2 regions of the Actinoplanes sp. NPDC021490 genome follow, and region 2 is predicted to be linked to the other one. Evidence: riboswitches for the same ligand, from Rfam matches in the RefSeq annotation. Region 2 holds a riboswitch; the other holds the start of a gene.

Region 1 (10,997 bases), 120 kb from region 2:
CACGTTCGCCGGCAAGACCGTCGCGCTCAACTTCACGTACACGGTCTGGGGTCTCTGGTACTCCAAGCCCTTCTTCGCCGAACGCGGCTGGACGTACCCGAAGACGTGGGACGAGATGCTGGCGCTGTGCGCCACGATCAAGAAGGCCGGTGTCGCCCCCTGGACCTACCAGGGCAAGTATCCCGAGTACATGAACGACCCGCTGCTCACCATGGCGGCCAAGGCGGGCGGCCTCGACCTGGTCAAGGCGGTCGACAACCTGCAGCCGGGGGCCTGGAAGCAGGACGGGCTGGTGCAGGCGGCGACCGCGTTCGCCGAGCTGGCCGGGCGGGGCTATCTGATGAGCGGTTCGGAGGCGCTGTCGCACACCGAGTCGCAGGCCGCGTGGTGCCAGAAGAAGGCGGCCTTCATCCCGTGCGGGTCGTGGCTCGAGAGCGAGCAGAAGGGCGTCGCCCCGGCCGGTTTCGACATGGTCATGGGCACGGTTCCGGCGCTCGGAGCGTCCGACAAGCTGCCGGTCACCGCCGTGCAGGCCGCCAGCAGCGAGTCGTTCGTGGTGCCGGCCAAGGCCAAGAACGCGGCGGGCGGTAAGGAGTACCTGCGGTTCCTGTTCTCGAAGGAGTCGGCGACCGCGTTCGCCGAGGCCAACAGCACGCTGCCGTCGGTGGCCGGCGCGACCGACGGGCTCACCCTGTCGTCCGGGCTGGGCTCGGTGCGCGACACGGTCACGGCGGCCAAGACCGACGCGTTCGCCTACAAGTTCCGGACCTGGTACGGCCCGCTGGCCAAGGCCGTCGACGACGCCACCGGCGAGCTCGTCAACAAGCGGATCTCGCCCACCGACTGGTCGAACCGCATCCAGAAGGCGGCCGACGCGCTGGCCAAGGACTCCACCGTCACGAAGTACACGCGCTGATGCGGCACGGCCGCTGGCGGTTCCTGCTCGGCGCGCTGGTGCCGGCTCTGGTGCTGCACGTCGTCTTCGTGCTGTCGCCGTACGCGCAGGCCTTCTACCTGTCGCTGACCGACTGGACCGGGGTGGCCGGCCAGGCGTCGTTCGTCGGGGTGGACAACTATGTCCGCCTCGGCGGCGACTCCCTCTTCCTCGACGCGGTGCGCAACAACCTGGTGCTCCTGGCCGTGGTGCCGCTCGTGACGATCGGAATCGGCCTGTTCCTGGCCTCGATGCTGCGGCATTCGTCGTCGCGGCTCGGACAGGGCTATCGGATCGTGTATTTCTTCCCGCAGCTGTTGTCGCTCGTGGTGATCGCGGTGTTGTGGAGTTTTGTCTACAACCCGAACACCGGCCTGCTCAATTCGGGGCTGCGCGCGATCGGACTCGGCGGGCTGGCGAGGTCGTGGCTGGCGGAACCGGCGTGGGCATTGATCGCCGTGATGGCGGTGCTCGTGTGGTCGTCGGTCGGTTTCTATGTCGTGCTGTTCAGCGCGGCCATCGAGGGCATTCCGGGCGAGCTGTTCGAGGCGGCCAAATTGGACGGGGCCGGGAAATGGGCCACGTTCTGGAATGTGACGTTGCCGCTCGTCCGCGAATCGGTGCAGGTCGCCTTCGTCTATCTGGGCATCGCGGCGCTCGACGCCTTCGCGGTCGTGCAGATCATGACCGTGGGGCCGGGCGGGCCGGACGGCGCCACCGAGGTCATCGGGATGTCGCTCTACCGGACCGCTTTCTCGTACGGGAAATTCGGCTATGCCTCGGCCATGGGGGTGGCGCTGTTCTTCGCCACTCTGACCCTGGCCGTCTTCGCCCTCCGGGCGGGTCGCAAAGAGCGGTTGGAGCTGGCATGACGATGCTGCAAACCCGCCCGGTTCCGCAGGTCACCCCGCCCGCGCCGGCCCGGCGGACCGTTCGCAATCCCCTTCCCGGCCTGGCCATGTTCTGCTGGGCCGTGGTCACCGCCCTGCCGTTGCTCTGGGCCGTGGTGAGCTCGTTCAAGTCGGACAACGAAATCCTCAACGAACCGTGGTCGCCGCCCTCGACCCTGCATTTCGAGAACTGGGAACGGGCCTGGACGGCGGCCAGCATCGGGCGTTACTTCCTCAACAGCCTGATCGTGGTCGGGGGCGCGCTGATCCTGACGATGCTGCTCGGCTCGCTGGTGGCGTACGCGCTGGCCCGCTATCAGTTCCGCGGCAACCGGGTCATCTATTACCTGTTCGTCGCCGCGATGTTCTTCCCCGTGTTCCTGGCGCTGGTCCCGCTCTTCTTCGTCGTGCAGCAACTGGGACTGCTCGGCACCTATCCGGGGCTGATCCTGGTCTACGCGGCGTACGCGGTGCCGTTCACGGTGTTCTTCCTGCATTCCTTTTTCCGCACGCTGCCCAGCGAGATCGCCGAGGCCGCGTTTCTCGACGGCTGCTCGCACGGCGCGGTGTTCTTCCGCGTGATGCTGCCGATGGCCCGCCCCGGGCTGTTCGCGGTCGGCATCTTCAATTTCCTCGGGCTCTGGAACCAGTACCTGCTTCCGCTGGTTCTCAATCCCGACCCGGACCGGTACGTCCTGGCGCAGGGTCTGGCCGCCCTGTCGGTCAGCCAGGGGTATCGCAGCGACTGGAGCGGTCTGTTCGCCGGCTTGACCATCGCCATGCTGCCGGTGCTGATCGCCTACGTCGCGTTCCAACGGCACATCCGCGCCGGAATGACCGCCGGCGCGGTCAAGTAACACCCCCATCCCCATTCCTCTTTGGGAGGAGTCTGCTCGTGAAGATCGACAGACGTCAATTAGCGGCCACCCTGGTCGCCGTTCTCGCGGGGGCGGGCGCCGTTGCCCTCTCCTCGGAACCGGCCGCCGCGGCCGACTGCGGCTACCTGTTCGACGACTTCCACTACAACTCATCCTCCGACGCCGCGCTGACCGCCAACGGCTGGACCCCGCGCAGCTACCAGGGCGGACCGGGCGTGCCCGGCGCCAACTGGTCACCCAGCAACATCACGTTCCCGACCAGCGGCGGCCAGAAGGTGCTGCAACTGACCGCCTCGACCGACGGCACCGGCGCCGGCACCAACCACGCCGAGCTGTACTCGACCCAGAAGCGCTACCTGGAAGGCACCTACGCCAGCCGGGTGCGGTTCACCGACACCCCCGTCAGCGGCAACGACGGCGACCACATCAACCAGACGTTCTTCACGATCAGCCCGCTCAACGGCGACCTCGACCCGACCTACAGCGAGCTGGACATCAGCGAGTACCTGCCCAACGGGGGCTGGGGCGAGCAGGGGCCGATCAACTACCAGACCACCTGGTACACGTACCGCGCCGAGCCCTGGTACGCCGACAACCTGCACTCCGAGCAGCGCAGCTCCCTCGACGGGTGGCACGACCTGGTGGCCCAGGTGGCCAACGGGCACGTCGTCTACTACATCGACGGCGTGCAGGTCGGCGATCACGGCGGCAAGTTCTTCCCGCGCCAGACGATGACGATCAATTGGAACCTGTGGTTCATCGACACGGCGGCACACACCGGCGGCCTCTCGACGTATGTCGAGCAGGTGGACTGGGTGTTGTTCGCCAAGAACCAGGTGCTGTCGCCGTCGCAGGTGACGTCACAGACCGCCGGTTACCGTACGGCGGGCAGCCGGTTCGTCGACACGGTGGCCTCGACCGGAGGGTGCACCAGCAACCCGCCGACGACGCCGCCCACCACCCCACCCACGACGCCGCCGACCACACCCCCGACGACGCCGCCCGGTACGAGCTGTGCCAACTCGCCGAACTGGGCCTTCGGCTCGGTTTACACCGGCGGCAACCTGGTGAAGCACGAGAAGAGCAAGTACGGCGACCCGAGCGGCCCCAAGTCCGGGGAGGGCGTGCACCTGTGGCGCGCCCGCTACTGGACCCAGGGCTCGGAGCCGGGCTGGACCGAGCAGTGGCAGGACCTCGGCCGCTGCTAGCCGGTTAACCTGGGGGAAGCGGGGCGCTCACGTCCCGCTTCCCGCAGGATCTTGATACGTTGCGTCCACACAACTTCATACCGCTTTGGCTGCAGCGGGAGAGTCCCCTCGGGTTGGGGGGCGCCGAAGGAGCAACTTCTCCCTCAGAATCTCTCAGGCACCCGTACCGCTGTGGCCGGCAACTCTGGAAAGCCGGGAACCTTCCCGCGCCCAAGGTGCAAATCGGCCGTTCGCCGGCCGATGAAGCTCTCAGGCCCCATGACAGAGCGAGGGAGGCCTACCTTTTTGCCGGATTAGGGAGCCTCCCCATGGCCGTGTCTGTTTTCGACCTTTTCTCGGTGGGCATCGGCCCGTCCAGTTCCCACACGGTCGGCCCGATGCGCGCCGCCCGCATGTTCTCCACCCTGCTGGGCTCGCTTCCACCCGCTTCGCCCGTGTCGGTTCCCCCCGCTTCGCCCGTCTCGCTTCCGCAGGCTTCGCCCGTGTCGGTTCCGCCCGCTTCGCCCGTCTCGCTTCCGCAGGCTTCGCCCGTCTCGCTCGTTCGGGCGGAGTTGTTCGGGTCGCTCGGCGCGACCGGGCACGGGCATGGCACGCCCAAGGCGGTGCTGCTCGGGCTCGAGGGCTCCGACCCCGAGACGGTCGACGTGACCACGGCCGACGCGCGGGCCGCGGCCATCCACGCGCGCGGGGCGCTGACTTTGCCGTCCGGTGCCGAGATCGCCGTCGACCTGGTGCTGCACCGCCGTCGCACGCTCCCCGGGCATCCCAACGGCATGACCTTTTCCGCGTACGCCGCCGACGGCTCGGAGATTCTGCGCAGGACGTACTACTCGGTGGGCGGCGGGTTCGTGCTGGACGAGACGGGCGTCGTCCGCGCCGACCGCACCCCGCTGACGCACCCGTTCGCGAGCGGCGCCGACCTGCTCGGCCTGACCTCGTCGACCGGGCTGTCGATCTCCCGGCTGATGCTGGAGAACGAGACGGCGTGGCGTTCCGCGGCCGAGACCCGTACCGGCCTGCTGGAGATCTGGCGGGTCATGCGGGACTGCGTGGCGGCCGGGCTCGAGGCCGAGGGCGTGCTGCCGGGCGGGCTCAAGGTGCGCCGGCGGGCGGCGGCGACGGCCCGTCAGCTGCGGGCGGCCGGCAACCCGGTCGAGCATTCGATGGAGTGGCTGACCGCGTACGCGATGGCCGTGAACGAGGAGAACGCGGCCGGCGGCCGGGTCGTGACCGCCCCCACGAACGGCGCGGCCGGCATCATCCCGGCCGTTCTGCACTATTACATGAACTTCGTCCCCGGCGCCGACGACGAGGGCGTGGTCCGTTTCCTGCTGGCCGCGGGCGCGATCGGCCTGCTGTTCAAGGAGAACGCCTCCATCTCGGGCGCCGAGGTCGGCTGCCAGGGCGAGGTCGGCAGCGCCTGCGCGATGGCCGCGGCCGGGCTGGCCGAGGTGCTGGGCGGCACCCCCGAGCAGGTGGAGAACGCGGCCGAGATCGGCATGGAGCACAACCTGGGCCTGACCTGCGACCCGGTGGGCGGCCTGGTGCAGATCCCGTGCATCGAGCGCAACGGCATGGCCGCGGTCAAGGCGGTAACCGCGGCCCGCATGGCCCTGCGCGGCGACGGCCGCCACCACGTCTCCCTCGACAAGGTCATCAAAACGATGAAGGAGACCGGCGCCGACATGAAGGTCAAGTACAAGGAAACCGCGCGGGGCGGCCTGGCCGTGAACGTCATCGAATGCTGATCACCCTGACGTCAACGGGTGACTAGCTGAGCCCGGCCCCCGTTGCGTGCTGGGCGTTTCACATCAGGGCTGTTTCCGGCGGCGGTGGGCGGCCTTTCCCCGCGTGCCGTCGGGCCGGGGCTTTCCGCCCATGCGCAGCAGGACCCCGCGACGGGTCTCGGCGGCCACCCGGGTTTGCGGGTGGGTGGTGCCGAGCGTGCCGACCAGGCGGTCCACCGTGTCGTCGAGCAGCTTGCGGGCGGGCAGCAGCGCGCCCGCGGCCACCAGGGAACGGGCCAGCTCGTGGGCGCAGCGCAGCGTGTCGGGATGGTCAGGGCCCAGCGTCTCGCGCCAGCCGGTGTGCAGTTCGGTGGCGATCGTCCGGGCCGGGCGCGCCTTCCCCCGGTGGAGCAGGCTCACCACCAGGCTGCAGGCGGCCGCCCGGAGCACGGGGTCGGTGCTGTGCGCGGCGTCCGAGGCGATCAGGTGGGGCGCCAGGGCGGCCCAGCGTGGCCACGCCGACGGGTCGGCCACTTGATCGGGCACGGCCGCGGCGACCAGAATTCCCGCGTACGCCCGGCACACCCCCGCCGCCTCGTCGCCCAGATCGTCGCGGACGGCCGCCCGCACCGGATCGGGCACCCGCAGACCCTGGCTGCCCCGCTGCACGAGGCCGGGCTCGGCCAGCGCCGCCACCAGACCGTTGAACTGCAACGGCGCCACCCCGCCGAGCGGGCGCGGCAAGATCGGCAGCGACCGGGTGAACACGTCGACCGGCACCGGCGCCGGATGCAGAACCGCGCACAAACACAGCAGCTGCGCGGCCGCCGGATGCTGCTCGCTGAGCGTCTCCAGCGCCCGCCCGATGTCGTCGGGCGCCCCCGCCGGTCCCCGCTGCCTCGGCACCCCCGGCACGGATGTCCCCACCGTCCCGACCGGCCCAGCGCGATCAGCCGGCCCAGCGCCATCAGTGGACCCAGCGCCATCAGTGGGCCCAGCGCCATCGGCCGGCCCAGCGCCGTCAATGGACCCAGCGCGATCAGTGGGCCCAGTGCGATCAGTCGGCCAAGCGGGGTCGGCCGGCCCAGCGCCATCAGCCGACCCAGCGCGGTCAGCCGGCTCAGCGGAATCAGCTGGGCCGGCGGGATCAGCTGGACCGGTGGGTCCGGCCGGACGGGTCGCATCGGCTGGACCAGCCGGGCCCGACGGACCGGGCGGCCGGCCGCCGGCGGCGGCGGGTGTGTCGCCGGTGCCTGGCGGGTCCGCTGCGGGCCGGGGTGACGGGACGGCGGCGCTCGGGACGGCGGACCCGGGCTCGACGGCCGGGACGGACTCTGGCGCCCCCATGACGGCAACCTCCTCGACGGCGGGATGCACGTGCGCGTACGACATGGGTTATAGCCGCCGCCCCGCGGGCGCCCGGCCCCGCGGGCGTACCGGGAAACGGTCTTGAATCTCGGCCGCGGACGGTTGCTTTCGCTGGTGGGGACGCTGCCGGCGAAGATCCTGGCCGGGATTGCCGGACGCGGACCGGGGGAGCGGCCGGGTGCGGAACATGGCCGCATCAATCGAACGAGTGACGACCGGGGCATCGGGATTCATGCGCGGCACCGTAGCGAATTCTCCCGGTCGGCCGGCGGTTATCCACAATTGACCGGCTTCGATGCAAGTTATCCACAGGGGACTTCCCATCGGCGGGCGCTGATGGTTACGTGTGCGCATGAGACGGAGAGGCGCCTTCATCGCACTGCTGGTCGCCGCCTTGGTCGGGGCTTCCGCTACCCCGGCCGGCGCGGCGGCTCCGGCATACCGCTATCACTTTCTGACGCCCGGCGGGCAGCCCAAGCTCACCGAGACGGTGCCGGTCAACGTGGTCTTCGTCGGCTACGAACCGGGGCAGGTCGGGGCGGGCGCCTTCAGCGGCGAGCTCGCGAAGCGGTACGAGCCGGTCGTGCGCTCGCGCCTGTCGTACGACGTGGTCGAGAAACTCGGCATCACCTACAAATACGACTACCGCCTCAAATACACCGACCGGGCGTACGAGGACAGGTTCTTCAAGCAGCTCGCCAAGCTGGCCAAGCCGGCGCCGCTCACGCAGTATCAGACGGCCTACAACGCGCAGCCCGGCGCCGTCCTCGACATCACGGCCAACCACACGATCGACGCGCCGAGCGTGGAGAAATACCTGGCCTTCCACCCGCCGTCGGGCGTGGACACCCGGCGCAACACGGTCTTCTTCGTCAACTGGTACGGGCGGTCCGACTTCAAGTTCCACGTCTACACCAAGACCGGCGAGCCCGATCCCGACACCGGCTACGACTTCGGCGCCAACCGTGACAGCCGCAAGATGATCGCTTGGGGCGGCACGACCGCCGACGACGAGGAGACCGGTCTCGGCGCCACCCGGCGGGTCTGGTTCCACGACCTGTCGGCCGGGCCCGAGTCGGTGACCGAGAACTACGACGTGACCAACCCCGACGTCGACGGTGACGACGAGCCCGACTATCGCATGCCGCCGATCTGGGAATATGCCGCCAACGGCTATCGTGCGCCCGGCGCGCTGGCCGGTGACCTCGGCAAGATCACGCGCTATGTGGCGATGAACCTGCTGATGACGACGTCGCCGCTCTACCCGGTCGAGCTGCCGACGGCCGAGCCGCCGCGATCCATCAACATCGACAGCAACACGTACGAGGGCTGGCCCGGCGTGGACGCGTCCGAGCAGTACATGACGCCCAAGCTCGTGGTGAAGGAGCTGTCCGAGCTGCGCTGGCGCAACCGGCTCGACTACGACAACCAGGATTTCGCGCTCGACGCCAAGAATCGTGAGTGCTACGACGGCTTCGAGACGGGCGTGAGCTGCTATCCCGACAGTGGGCTGCCGTCGGACGCCAACCTGTTCCTCTACAACCGGGACAACCTGGCCCGCACCAAGGACGACGGCCGCAAGGTCGACTACGAGCTGCCCGTCTTCAACTACGTCCTGCCGCCGGAGGTCGACCCGTCGCTGCTCGGGTTCGCCGACGACGACTGGGCGACCGGCACCCAGTCGTACGTGTTCAACTTCCTCTCCAAGAGCATCGTCGACAGCGGCTACGGGCTGACCACCACGACGATCCACGAGGTCGGCCACCACCTGGGCATGTCGCACCCGCACGACGGTTACGACAGCGAGAGCGGCCTCGCCTACGGCCCGAGCGGTCCCACGTTCTTCGCCTGGTCGGGCGACGAGAGCAATTCGATGATGAGCTACATCGACGTCAACTGGGACTTCTCGCAGTTCGACCGGGACAACAGCGACCGGTTCCTGACCGCCGCCTACTGGGAGGCCGCGAATCGGCTGGCCGCGACGATCCCGGGCGGCAAGGCCCGCGGTGACCTGGCCGCGGCCGACGCGCTGCTGGGGCTGGCCAAGGCCGCGTTCGCCAAGCACGAGTACCGGACCGCGTACGCCCTGGCCGATACGGCGTACGGCAAGGTCGTCGCGGGAGCCAAGAAGGCGGGCGTCGACCCGTCCTCGGCCGCGAAGGCGATGGCCGCCGAGGCCGCCGGTGAGCGGGCGAAACCGGACGTGAAGAGCCCGCACGAGTTCATCGACACCCTCGACCCGCAGGGCCCCCGCGCCCAGCCGTGACGAGTGTGGCCGGCGGCGGGTCGATGCCCGCCGCCGGCCACGTGTCACCGGAGGAGGCCCCCGCTCAGCGGCTGCCGGTGACCCCGGCGAGCAGGGCACGGACTTCGTCGGCGCCGGGGACGCCCAGCTCGGTGTAGAGCGAGAGCGCCAGCTCGTAGTGGGCTCGGGCCGAGGTGGGATCGCTCAGGGACTGGCCGATGCCCTCATGGGCGCGGGCCAGCTGATGGCGGTTGTCGAGGGCGGCGGCGATGTCGCGGGCCGTCGTGTGGTGCGCCAGCGCCTCGGCGTCGCGGCCGGCCGCCCGCAGCGCCTCGCCGAGACTGTTGAGCACCCAGCACTCGTGGTCCTGGTTACCGGCCTCGCGGAAGATGGCCAGGGCCTGCTCGTAGGACTCGCACGCCCGGTCGATCGAGCCCAGGCTGGCGTGCAGCGCGCCGAGGCTGTCGAGGGCGCCTGCCTCGCCGTGGCGGTTGCCGGTCTGCTGATAGAGCTCGATCGCCTGCCGCAGGTGGTCGTCGGCCGCCTCGGGCCGGCCCTCCCGCACGTCGATCTCGCCGAGCCCGTGCAACGCCCCGGCCTCGACCGCCGGGTTGCCCACCTCGCGGGCCACGGCCAGCGACTGCCGGTAGTAGTCGGCCGCCTCGGCCAGGCGTCCCGCCCGGTCCAGGACCGACCCGATGCCGGCCAGCATCGTCGCCTCGACCACCCGGTGGCCGGCCCGGCGGTTGAGCTCGAGGGCCTTGACCTTGTAGTCGATGGCCGCGGGGTACCGTCCGGCGCGCTCGGCGGCGAGGCCGAGGTTGAACAGGACGCGGCCCTGTCCGGCGTCGTCGCCGGCCTGCCGGAACAGTTCGAGGGCCTGCCGCAGGTGTTCCTCGGCGGATTCGGGACGGCTCAGCCGCAGGTGGGCGACCCCGATGTTGGACAGGGCGACCGCCTGCCCCTCGGTGTCACCGGCGTCCCGCGCCGCGCGCAGGGCATGACCGTGCATGGTCAGCGAGTCGTTGTGCTGGCCGCCGCCCAGGTGCCGCGCGACGGTCCGCGCGAGCCGGGTGGTGTGCGCCGGCCAGCCGTGCGAAGCGGTGTGCGCGGCCACCGAGACCAGGGTGGGGCGCTCGGTCTCGAGCCAGGCCAGCGCGGCCCCGCTACCGCTGAGATCGGGTGCGGGCGTACGGGCCGGGGGGATCTCGGCGCGGAGGTCCGCCTCCTCGCCCGGGTGCAGGGTGTCCATGGCCGCCGCGGCCGTGGTCAGGTAGTGGTCGAACAGGCGGGTCAGCGCCGCGTGGCGGTCGGCCGGGCGCTCCTGTTCGAGGGCCTGCGTCGCCGCGTAGGCGCGGACGAGGTCGTGGAACGAGTAGCGGCCCTCGGACGCCGGCAGAACCAGGTGGTCGGCGCGCAGCTCCTCCAGCCCGGCCCGCGCGGTGGCCAGGTCGGTGCCGATCAGCGCGGCCGCCGCGTACGCGTCGAAGTCCTGACCCGGGTGCAGGGCGGCCAGGCGCAGCAGCCGTTGCCGGGCGGCGGGCAGGTGCCGGTAGGACAGGTCGAGGGCCACCTCGACACCGGAGTCGAGGCGCTGTTCCTCGTGGCGCCGGCTCATCCGCTCGGCGTGGTCGGTCAGGTTCCAGCCCGTCGTGTGACGGATGTGCCCGGCGATCAGGCTGAGCGCGAGGGGCAGGTAGCCGCAGTGCCGGGCGATCGCCGCGAGCGCCCGCGGGTCGGGCCCGAG
Region 2 (10,997 bases):
CCGGCTTGTCCGCCGTGGCGCTCACGCTGGCCATCGCCTCCGACTGACCGCCGGCGCCAGGTAACCGGAGCGCGTCGGGCGCCTACGTCGCCCGCCGCCGCCGCGGCTCGGCTATCGGTTCGTGTTTCCCATCGCGGTGCTGACCGCCGCCGGCCGTGCAGGCCTGGCCCGGCTGCTACGGCGGGCCGCACCTCCGCTGGTTTCCGGTCGCGGTGCTGACCACGGCGGCGCGGGCCGAGGGGGTGCCGCTGGAGGATGTCCATCGGCGAGACCGGCGCCCGCACCCGCGCGGAAGCCGCGGGCGGCTGGACCTGGGCCGTGACGCCGCGAACGGCGGAGACGTTGACGGCCGCGCCATTGGATCGGTGCGGCCGGTCAGGCCGGGGCGCCGACGAGCTGGTCGGTGGGCCGCCGGGCGGCGGCCCGGCGAAGCCGTGGGTGCCGCGCCTCCCAGGCCGCGCGGACGCCGCGCGGGAGGTTGAGCTCGCGCCAGACCGCGACGAGGGTCGGGCCGTGCAGATAGGTGCGTAGTTCTTCGACCCGAATGGCCTCGCGCAGCACGTTTTCGTACATCCACGCGAGCATCGTCGGCTCGGACAGATCGAACGCCCTTTGCGGGCCCCACCAGAGCCGCAACGGCAACTCGACGAGTCCGTGCGTGGGCCCGGCCAATTCGCCCAGGGTGCCCGCCACCAGAACCGGCCGGTGGGGCCGGGCGAGGTGAACGGCGACACGAGCAGCGGTGGACATGCGATCAGCGTAAACCGACAACAGGCGGAAACAGAATTCCTAGTGTCCTAGGATGCCTTAAGGGCAGAGCGCCAGAACACTGAAACGACGCCTTCGGCGACTACCACAGCGCGGTATTCCGGAAACGACGTCGGCTCGGCGTAGCGGCAAACCGGGCACAGGCTCGGTGACCGGTATAGGGCGCTGCGGGGGTGATATGCGCGGTGCAGGAAACAGTGCGGTGCGAACCGGCCCACACAGCGCGGTAATGAGGCCGGCGGTGCGGACCTGGGGCCGGACCCATAGAACGCGGGAATGAGGCCGGCGGTGCGGACCTGGGGCCGGACCCATAGAACGCGGGAATGAGGCCGGCGGTGCGGACCTGAGGCCGGCCCATAGAGCGCAGTAATGAGGCGACAGGCTCAGACCGTGGCCAGGCGGGACCGTACGACGAGTTCGTGGAGTGCGTCGACGGCGGCCGGTGGCGGCTGTGCGGGCAGGGGGGACCTGTCGCGGGCGGATTCGAGTTCGGTGCGGAGGGTGGCGGCGTCGGCGCGCAACCGGGGTTCGAGGTCGGCCGGGAAAGGGGCCTTCTCGGCCGAGCGCTTCAGGTCGATCAGGGACGGCACATAGGGCAGGCCCGTGCCGAGCACCGACAGGTCCGTTTCGAGCCGGCCGGTACGCATCAGGTGGATGCCGGTCAGCAGCACGCGCAGCCAATACAGGGCGGCCTTCAACCGGCCGGTCTGGTTGAACAGCTTTTCCTGGGAGGTGGCGAATCCGAGGTAATGGTGTGCGTGGCCGGACGTCACGAACGACGGCGCCAATTCGACGAGCTCGTTGTGGAGCGGGCCGGTCGCGACGACCAGGGGGGAGAGCAGTTGTTCGAGGACGTAGCCGTTGCGGCTGTTGAGCAGGCGGGCGAATTTTCGCAGGTCATGGGAGACGACGTCGAGTTCGACCCCGTCGCGTACGCCGGCGGACTGGACCGTTTCGGGGCCGGTTCGCAATCCGACGACTTCGGCCGCGGGCAGCAGGTGGGCGGCGCGCAGATCGAGGTCGGAGTCGATGGAGGCGAAGCCGTACAGGTGGGCGCCGCTGACCGTGGCGAAGACCACCGGATAGGGCAGTGCCGCGACCACTTCGGCCGACCAGGAGGGCACGGTGACGGTCATTCCAGCCCCTTTTCGCGTACGCGGGAAAGCAGTTGATTGATGGTGTCGCGGTCGGGGGCCGCGGGCAGGTCGGTGGCCGAGGCCGCGAGGGTGAGGTCGGCCTGCAGGGAAGTGGCCCAGGAGGTGACCGAGTCCCAGGTCATCGCGCCGTTCCTGATGTCGAGCAGCGTGGACCGCAGCGGGGTCACGTCGACGAGGACGTCGCCGGTTCGCAGCACGTGGGCGCCGGCCAGGAGCAGCCGGATCATGTGCATGGCCTGTTTCCAGTTGGTCTCGCCGGTGCGGGCGCGCCGGGCCGCGACGCGGTTGAGCTGGTCGCGGGCGTATTCGCCGTACGTGGTGGCGACCTTTTGGGAGAGGAATGCGCCCCGCAGGGACAGCAGTTCGGAACCGGCGGGGGAAACGGTTTCGACGATGGGGGACCAGAGCACTTCGAGAACGGTCGGGTTGGCTTGCAGGGCGAGCGTGCAGAACCGTTCGATTTCCCACGAGAACTGTTCGGGTTGCGGCCCGTCGAGGTGGGTGGGCGGCTTGTCCAGCGTCCAGAAGGAGCGGGTCGGGGCGACGAACACGCCGCGGCGGTCGTGGTCGGAGCCGGGCCCGGAGAGTCCGTACGCCCGCGATCCGACCACGACTGCGAGAACCGTGTGCCGCTCGACCAGTTCGATCATGCGGACGACGGTAGTGACGCCGGGCGGGAAATGCCGCCGATTTACAGGTCGAGGACCGTGCCGTCGATGTCGCCGATCTCGGATTCCGTCAGCGACAGGTTGCCGATGGTGGCGACGTTGTTCTCGAGTTGCCCGACGCTGCTGGCGCCGATGATGACGCTGGTCATCCGCTCGTCGCGCAGGGCCCAGGCGAGGGCCATCTGGGCCAGTGACTGGCCGCGTTTGCGGGCGATGTCGTTGAGCGAGTGAATGCGTCCGAGGGTCTGCTTGTCGAGCGCGTCCTCGTTGAGGAAGTGGCTGGTGCGGACGCGGGAATCGTCGGGAATGCCGCCGAGATAGCGGTCGGTGAGCAGGCCCTGCTGCAGCGGGCTGTAGGCGATGCAGCCGGCGCCGGCGTCGGCCAGGGTGTCGAGCAGATTGTCCTTCTCGATCCAGCGGTTGAGGATCGAATACGACGGCTGGTGAATGAGCAGGGGCGTGCCCAGGTCGCGCAGAATGGCCGCGGCCGCGGCGGTCTGCTGCGAGTTGTAGTTCGACAGGCCGACGTATTGGGCTTTGCCCGCGCGGACCACGGCGTCGAGCGCGCCCATGGTTTCCTCGAGCGGCGTCTCCGGGTCGGGCCGGTGGTGGTAGAAGATGTCGACGTAGTCGAGGCCGAGCCGTTTCAGCGACTGGTCGAGCGAGCTGATCAGGTATTTGCGGGAGCCGAAGTCGCCGTACGGGCCGGGCCACATCTCGTAGCCGGCTTTGGTCGACACGACGATCTCGTCGCGGTGCGCCTTGAGGTCGGTGGCCAGGATGCGGCCGAAGTTCTCCTCGGCGCTGCCGGGTGGCGGGCCGTAGTTGTTGGCCAGGTCGAAGTGGGTGACGCCGAGGTCGAACGCGCGGCGGACGATGTCGCGCTGGCGCTGCCAGGGACGTTCGTGGCCGAAGTTGTGCCACAGGCCGAGTGAGATGACGGGCAGCCGGAGCCCGCTTCGTCCGGTCCGCCGGTAGGGCATGGTGTCGTAGCGGTCGCCCGCGGGGGTGTAGGTCACAACCCCACCCTAGAGACGAGGGTGGTCTCCATGATCGCTGGTAGGTTGGGTGCCAGCCATGCGGGAGAGTCCGCCACGGCCGGAAACGGTTGAGGGCGGCGCCGAAGGGGCAAATCCTCCCCGGAACCTCTCAGGCAAAAGGACCGCGTGGGCAGGCGACTCTGAAGCATTCCTCGGACGGGATGTGACAGAGGGGGAGGCCGCCTTGTCGACCTCTCTCTCAGGAGTCCGTCATGACGTTCGCGAACCGGCATATCGGGCCGGACACCGACGAGCAGACCCACATGCTCAAGACCATCGGGTATGCGTCGCTGGACGCCCTGATGGACGCCGCGGTCCCCGAGGTGATCCGCTGGCACGGGTCGCTGGATCTGCCCGCGGCGGCCTCCGAGGAGGAGACGATCGCCGAGCTGCGCGCGATCGCGTCGCAGAACCGGGTGACGACCTCGATGATCGGGCTGGGCTACTACGGCACGCACACCCCGGCGGTGATCAGGCGCAACGTGCTGGAGAACCCGGCCTGGTACACGGCGTACACCCCGTACCAGCCGGAGATCAGTCAGGGCCGGCTGGAGGCGCTGCTGAACTTCCAGACCATGGTGACCGACCTCACCGGGCTGACCACGGCCAACGCTTCGATGCTGGACGAGGGCACCGCGGTGGCCGAGGCGATGACACTGGCCAAGCGGGCTTCCAAGAGCAAGTCCCAGGTGTACGTGGTCGACGCCGACACGCTTCCGCAGACGCTCGCCGTGCTGCGGACCCGGGCCGAGCCGCTGGGCATCGAGCTCGCCTTGGTGGATCTCGGCGCCGGTGAGGAGCTTCCGGGCGAGTTCTTCGGCCTGCACCTGCAATACCCAGGAGCTTCCGGCGCCGTACGGGATCACGCGCCGGTCATCGAGCAGGCGCACGCTCAGGGCGCGCTGGTGACCGTGGCGGCCGACCTGCTGGCGCTGACGCTGCTGCGCGCGCCGGGGGAGATCGGGGCGGACATCGCGGCCGGCACCACCCAGCGTTTCGGTGTGCCGCTCGGCTTCGGCGGGCCGCATGCCGGTTACCTGGCCGTGCGGGCCGGGCTCGAGCGTTCGCTGCCGGGCCGCCTGGTCGGGGTGTCGAAGGACGCGGACGGCGCCCCGGCCTACCGTCTGGCGTTGCAGACCCGGGAGCAGCACATCCGTCGTGAGAAGGCGACCAGCAACATCTGTACGGCGCAGGTCCTGCTGGCCGTGATGGCGAGCATGTATGCGGTCTATCACGGTCCGCAGGGGCTCCGCGACATCGCCAAGCGGGTGCACAACCACGCGTTGACGCTGGCCGGGAGTCTGGCCTCCGGGGGTGTCGAGGTGGCGCACAACGCGTTCTTCGACACGGTGACGGCGGTCGTTCCGGGCCGGGCGGAGTCGGTGGTGGCGGCGGCGGCCGAGGCGGGCATCGACCTGCGGCTGGTGGACGCCGACCGGGTGTCGGTCGCGGCCGACGAGACGACGACGGAGGCGCATGTCGCCGCCGTTCTGCGGGCTTTCGGCGTACGGGAAACCGCTGTTGCTGATTGCGGGGCGAAGCCCCTGGGGCGCACGAGCGAATACCTGACGCATCCGGTGTTCAGCTCGCATCACTCCGAGACGAGCATGCTGCGCTATCTGCGCAAGCTGTCCGACCGGGACTACGCGCTGGACCGGGGCATGATTCCGCTCGGGTCGTGCACGATGAAGCTGAACGCGACCACCGAGATGGAGCCGGTCACCTGGCCGGAGTTCGCCAACATCCACCCGTACGCCCCGGCGTCGAACACGGCCGGCTACGAGCGGCTGGTGGCGACGCTGGAGGGGTGGCTGGCCGAGATCACCGGGTACGACGCGGTGAGCGTGCAGCCGAACGCGGGTTCGCAGGGTGAGCTGGCCGGGTTGCTGGCCATTCGCGGCTATCACCGGTCGCGGGGCGAGGCCCACCGTGATGTGTGCCTGATCCCGTCGAGCGCGCACGGCACCAACGCGGCCAGCGCCGTGATGGCCGGCATGCGGGTGGTCGTGGTGGCCTGCGACGACCTGGGCAACGTCGACATGGCCGACCTGCACGCCAAGGTCGAGAAGCATGCGGAGTCGCTGGCGGCGATCATGGTGACCTACCCGTCGACCCACGGCGTGTACGAGACGTCGATCGCCGATCTGTGCGCGGCCGTGCACGAGGCGGGCGGTCAGGTCTACGTGGACGGGGCCAACCTCAACGCGCTGGTCGGGTTCGCCCGGCCGGGCAAGTTCGGCGCCGACGTGTCGCACCTCAACCTGCACAAGACGTTCTGCATCCCGCACGGCGGTGGCGGTCCTGGGGTGGGCCCGGTCGCTGTCCGGTCGCACCTGGCCGAGTTCCTGCCGGGCGACCCGCTGCAGCCGGGGGAGCACCACGCGGTGTCGGCCGCGGCGCACGGCTCGGCCGGCATTCTGCCGATCTCGTGGGCGTACCTGCGGATGATGGGTCCGGACGGGCTGGCCGCGGCGACCGGCACGGCCGTGCTGACGGCGAACTATGTGGCCGCGCGGCTGCGTGAGCACTTCCCGGTGCTGTACGCGGGCAACAACGGCCTGGTCGCGCACGAGTGCATCCTCGACCTGCGGCCGATCACCAAGGCCACCGGTGTCTCGGTCGACGACGTGGCCAAGCGGCTGATCGACTACGGGTTCCACGCGCCGACGATGTCGTTCCCGGTGGCCGGAACCCTGATGGTGGAGCCGACCGAGAGCGAGGATCTGGCCGAGCTGGACCGTTTCGTGGCGGCGATGATCGCCATCAAGGGCGAGATCGACCAGGTGGCTGCCGGGGTGTGGCCGGCCGGGGACAATCCGCTGGCCAACGCCCCGCACACGGCGTCGGCGGTGACGGCCGACGAGTGGGAGCACCCGTACCCGCGGTCGGTGGCCGGGTTCCCGGCGGGGGTGGACCGGACGGCGAAGTACTGGCCGCCGGTGCGCCGCATCGACGGGGCGTACGGGGATCGCAATCTGGTCTGCTCGTGCCCCTCGCCGGAGGCGTTCGAGGACTGATCCGAATGAGGCGCGTTCCGTTCGCGGGACGCGCCTTCCCGTCCGCCGCGCGAATCGTCGTCGTTCACGCGGGCCGGCCGGGTCGGATGGGGATCGTTCGACTACTCTGTGTAACCATGTCGAACGGTGGTGCCGAACCTCTCAACGGGTCTTTCAACGACCTCTCAGAGGCCGTTCAGCTCAGGCCGCGAGAGCGTGTGGCGCGGGTCCCCGGTGCGGCTCGATCATGGTGCCGTCGGGCAAAATCTCGCCGGTGTCCTCGAAGACGATGACGCCGTTGCAGAGAAGGCTCCAGCCTTGCTCTCGGCACGTCGAAACGGTGCGGGCCGCCTCACGATCGGTGGCGTCTGCGCTGGGACAGGGGGTCTGGTGCTGGCACATTGTGTGTTGCTCCGGTCGGGGGGTTGTGTGATGACTCACAACGACGGTGACGGACGTTACCGCAAATCGAACGACGACGGATCGAGCGGGTGACGGTGTCTCCATTGACAGAATCCTCGCTTCCGATGGTCCACGGAAGCCGGTCGTTCGGCCACTCTGCGGCCCACCCTTCTGTGTCGCCGCCGGGTCGTCCGGCGTCCTGCCAGGGCCGTCACCGTGCGTCAAATTCGTTCCAGTGGTTCAGGAGTGACGGTGGCGACCCCGCAGAGCTTGTCTCCGAGTACCTGGCCGACAACGGACTCCGCGTGCGAAACATTGGCCGAACGGATGACCAGGTTTGTCCGACCGGCGCTGGCTCGGTCTGCGGCGCGGCACTGTACGTGTCGGCCGATGCCGGTTCCGTAATGTCCGGAGGCCCCCTCGGCGCCCCTTCACCGGTGCCGGGCATCCCCGATGTGTACGCGGTTGTCCATGTCCATACCGATTCGCCGCCTTCGCGCCCCGGGGAGCCCGCCGTCAAGCCCGGATTCGAGCTGGGGGAGTGGACCCCGTCGTGGACGCCGCAGGAGCATGCGGCCGCCGTCTCGGCCGTCCGGGACGCCATCGGGCGCGGTGACGTCTATCAGGTCAACGTCGTCGGCCACACCAGCGCCCCGTACGCCGGTTCGCCGCTGGCCGCCCTGCACCGGGTGGCCGCGTTGCCCGGCGCGCGCTACGGCGGCGTTCTGGCGGGCCCCGGCTGGGCGCTGGCCACCGCCTCACCCGAGACGCTGGTCGAGGTGCGCGCCGGGCGGGTCGTCACCCGGCCGATCAAGGGCACCCGCCCGGCGACCGCCGCGGGCCGCCGGGAGTTGCTGGCCTCGGCCAAGGAACGGTCCGAGCACGTGATGATCGTCGACCTGTCCCGCAACGATCTCGCCCGGCTGCCCGGCGCGGGCCCGGTGACGGTCGACGAGCTTTTCGCCGTACGCCGCTGGTCCGGGCTCTGGCAGGCCGAGTCGGTGGTCTCGGCCCCGATCGACGGCCCGCTCGCGCTGCCCGACCTGCTGCGGGCCCTGGTCCCGGGCGGCTCGGTCACCGGCGCCCCCAAGGTCGCCGCCCTGTCGCAGATCGCCCGGCTCGAGCCGGTGGGCCGCGGCGTGAGCATGGCCGCCGTCGGCTGGATCGGCCACGACCACGTCGACCTGGGCCTGACCATCCGCACGGTCGCCGCCGACGGTGACCGCCTCCACGCGTGGGCCGGCGGCGGCATCGTCTGGGACAGCGACCCGGCGGCCGAGGTGGCCGAGGCCGCGGCCAAGCTGGCCCCGGTCCAGGCGGCCCTGGCCGGCCGATAAGTGGCGCGGCCGGGCACCATTGGTCACGCTTTGGCGTCGGCGCCTGCCGGTGGTCACCGAACGGACGGGCCGGCTCGTCTTTGCCCTAGATGGGTGCGGAAAGGGTTTCGTTTGTGACCGAGGACCTCCGGGCGTTGATGCGGGCCGAGCTCGACAGCGAGCGGCCGCCGCCGCTGGGTGACATGGTGGGCGCCGCCGTGCGCGACGGCCGGCGCATCCGCCGGCGCCGCCGCCGGGCCGGCACGGTGGGCGCGGGCGCGGCCGGGCTGCTGGCCGTCGTGCTGTTGGGCGGTCTCGCCGCGCATTCCGAGCCCCGCCGGGCGGTCGTGGCCGAGCCGGCCGCTCCGGGTCAGGCGCCGGCCCTTCCGGCGAGCACCGCCCCGATGGCCCGGGCGGCGCAGAAGTCTCCCGGATCTGTGCCAGTCACCGTAACGCCCCCCGCGACGGCGCCCCCGGAGCGTAGTTTGGCGGTCCACAGCGGCGTCGAAAGCGCTGCCGGACCGCGGAAGAAGGCGACAACGGGGGCCATGCTTCATCTTCTGACCCAGTTACTCCCGCCCGGACGGACGAGTCACGCGGCCGTCGCGGCCAACGACGATCTGCACGTGCAGATCTACCTCGATCGGGGCGACGGGCCCGGCATGCTGCGGATGACGATGGGCCGGCTGCCCGCCGACAGTGCCCGCGGCGCCACCGCGGCCGTCTCGATCGTGCCCGTGCCCGACAACTGCGAGCAGAGCTACGTCGTGGTCTCGCGCTGGCCCGACGGCACGTCCGTGCAGCTCGACGTGGCGTCCTGCCTGGCCGGCCGGGACGGCGTCAACCCGCCCGGCCGCGAGGTGCTCACCACCGACGAGGCCATCACGATCGCCACCGACCCGCGCTGGGGCATGATCATGGATGCCGGCCTGGTCGACGACGGTGACAAGCGGTTCGGCCGGGCCCCGGTGTTCGTCTCGTGACCGGCGGTGTCCGCCTCATGACCGACGAGGAGCAGTTCGTCGAGTTCGCCGGCGCGCACGCCGAGCGGTTGCGCACGACGGCGTTCATGCTGTGCCGCGACTGGCATCTCGCGCAGGACCTGACCCAGAACGCGCTGACCAAGCTGTTCCTGTCGTGGCGCCGGGCCTCGGAGTCGGACAACCTGGTGGCGTACGCGCAGAAGATCCTGCTCCGGGTCTTTCTCGACCACCGGCGGCGCCGCTCGTCGTCGGAGTCGGCCAGCGAGGTCCTGCACGAGCCGGCGTACCGGGAAAGCCATGAACTGCGGCTGACCATGCTCGACGCGCTGGCCCGCCTGCCCGAGCGTGACCGCGCGATCGTGATCCTGCGCTACTTCGAGGACTACAGCGTCGACCGGGTCGCCGACGTGCTCGAACTGCCGGTCAGCGTGGTCAAGAGCCAGACCCGGCGTTCGCTGGCCAAACTCCGCGAACTTCTCGCCTCCGAGCAGCTGGCCCTGTTCGGCTAGGCCGGTAACGAGCCGATAGCCTTTCCCCCATGACGGTACGGCCCATCAGGATCATCGGCGATGCGGTGCTGCGCACCGAATGCGACCCGGTCACCTCGTTCGACGCGGAGTTGCGCGCCCTGATCGACGACCTGGAGGACACGGTTCGCGAGCCCGGCCGGGCCGGGGTGGCCGCGCCGCAGATCGGTGTGAGCGCGCGCGTGTTCTCCTACAACGTCGACGACGTGGTCGGTCACATGGTCAACCCGGTGCTGACGGCCCTCGAGGGCGAGCAGGACGACGACGAGGGCTGCCTGTCCATTCCCGGCCTCTACTTCCCGACCAGGCGCGCGATGTCGGTCACGGCCACCGGTTTCGACCGCCACGGCGAGCCGCTGGTGTTGCACAGCACCGGCTTCCTGGCCCGCGCCCTGCAACACGAGACCGACCACCTCAACGGCACGCTCTACGTCGACACGCTGACCGGTGACGTCCGCCGCCAGGCCCTGCGCGAGATCCGCCGCCTGCCCCGCGCCTAAACCAGCGGTGACCGCGGCTGGACCGGGGTCGCGACCACGAACGAGCTGTTCGTCTGGCCGTGCATGAGGAACCGGTCGAGCAGCGGCTCGAGGTCCTCGATCGCCGCGACGTGCACCTTCATCAGGAAGCAGTCCTCGCCGGAGATCCGGTGGCATTCGCTGACCTGCGGCGTGGCCCGGGCCAGCGCGGCCAGCTTGGGCAACTGACCCGGCCCCGGGCGGATGCGCACCCACGCGGCGACCGGCAGCCCGACCGCGGCCGGGTCGATGTCGACGCGATACCCGCGGATCACGCCGCTCTGCTCCAGCCGGGACAGCCTTTCCCGTACGGCCGGGGCCGACATCCCGATTTGCCGGGCCAGCTCGGCCGTGCTCGCCCGCGGATCGTCCCGCAGGGCCCGCAGCAACCGCCGGTTCGCCTCGTCCATTCGATTCGGGAACCGTTCGCCGTTCAGGCTTTCCGAAGCCGACACTATTGGCCTCCCGCGCCGTCGATCGCTCATGGTCGTACGCCCGGTGTCTTTCGAGACTAGAAGGCGTGCCGCCATACCTCTACTTCGTCGTCAGCGCGATCTTCCACTACCTGGGCCCGGCGCTGGCCGTGCTGCTGTTCGCCCGCATCGACGCGCTCGGCGTCGCC

The links. Region 2 has a riboswitch for glycine ahead of gcvP (aminomethyl-transferring glycine dehydrogenase). Riboswitches for the same ligand answer to the same signal wherever they lie in the genome.
Region 1: linked by a shared signal. The riboswitch ahead of ACZ3I4_RS19745 (L-serine ammonia-lyase) and the one ahead of gcvP (aminomethyl-transferring glycine dehydrogenase) in region 2 are both predicted to bind glycine.

Annotation. Positions count from the first base shown of each region.
Region 1 is NZ_JBVHFW010000006.1:374,164-385,160, reverse strand. Features, by position in the region: gene ngcE (N-acetylglucosamine/diacetylchitobiose ABC transporter substrate-binding protein) at 1-916, shown strand, start outside; gene ACZ3I4_RS19760 (carbohydrate ABC transporter permease) at 916-1,806, shown strand; gene ACZ3I4_RS19755 (carbohydrate ABC transporter permease) at 1,803-2,681, shown strand; gene ACZ3I4_RS19750 (glycoside hydrolase family 16 protein) at 2,720-3,910, shown strand; glycine riboswitch at 3,996-4,089, shown strand; glycine riboswitch at 4,093-4,177, shown strand; gene ACZ3I4_RS19745 (L-serine ammonia-lyase) at 4,219-5,658, shown strand; gene ACZ3I4_RS19740 (tetratricopeptide repeat protein) at 5,722-6,543, opposite strand; gene ACZ3I4_RS19735 (hypothetical protein) at 7,358-9,271, shown strand; gene ACZ3I4_RS19730 (ATP-binding protein) at 9,336-10,997, opposite strand, start outside.
Region 2 is NZ_JBVHFW010000006.1:249,806-260,802, reverse strand. Features, by position in the region: gene ACZ3I4_RS19205 (hypothetical protein) at 376-750, opposite strand; gene ACZ3I4_RS19200 (nucleotidyltransferase domain-containing protein) at 1,152-1,904, opposite strand; gene ACZ3I4_RS19195 (nucleotidyltransferase domain-containing protein) at 1,901-2,575, opposite strand; gene mgrA (L-glyceraldehyde 3-phosphate reductase) at 2,617-3,612, opposite strand; glycine riboswitch at 3,664-3,768, shown strand; gene gcvP (aminomethyl-transferring glycine dehydrogenase) at 3,846-6,650, shown strand; gene ACZ3I4_RS19180 (DUF5999 family protein) at 6,831-7,031, opposite strand; gene ACZ3I4_RS19175 (chorismate-binding protein) at 7,157-8,368, shown strand; gene ACZ3I4_RS19170 (hypothetical protein) at 8,482-9,330, shown strand; gene ACZ3I4_RS19165 (SigE family RNA polymerase sigma factor) at 9,348-9,839, shown strand; gene def (peptide deformylase) at 9,869-10,357, shown strand; gene ACZ3I4_RS19155 (Lrp/AsnC family transcriptional regulator) at 10,354-10,785, opposite strand; gene ACZ3I4_RS19150 (EamA family transporter) at 10,896-10,997, shown strand, end outside.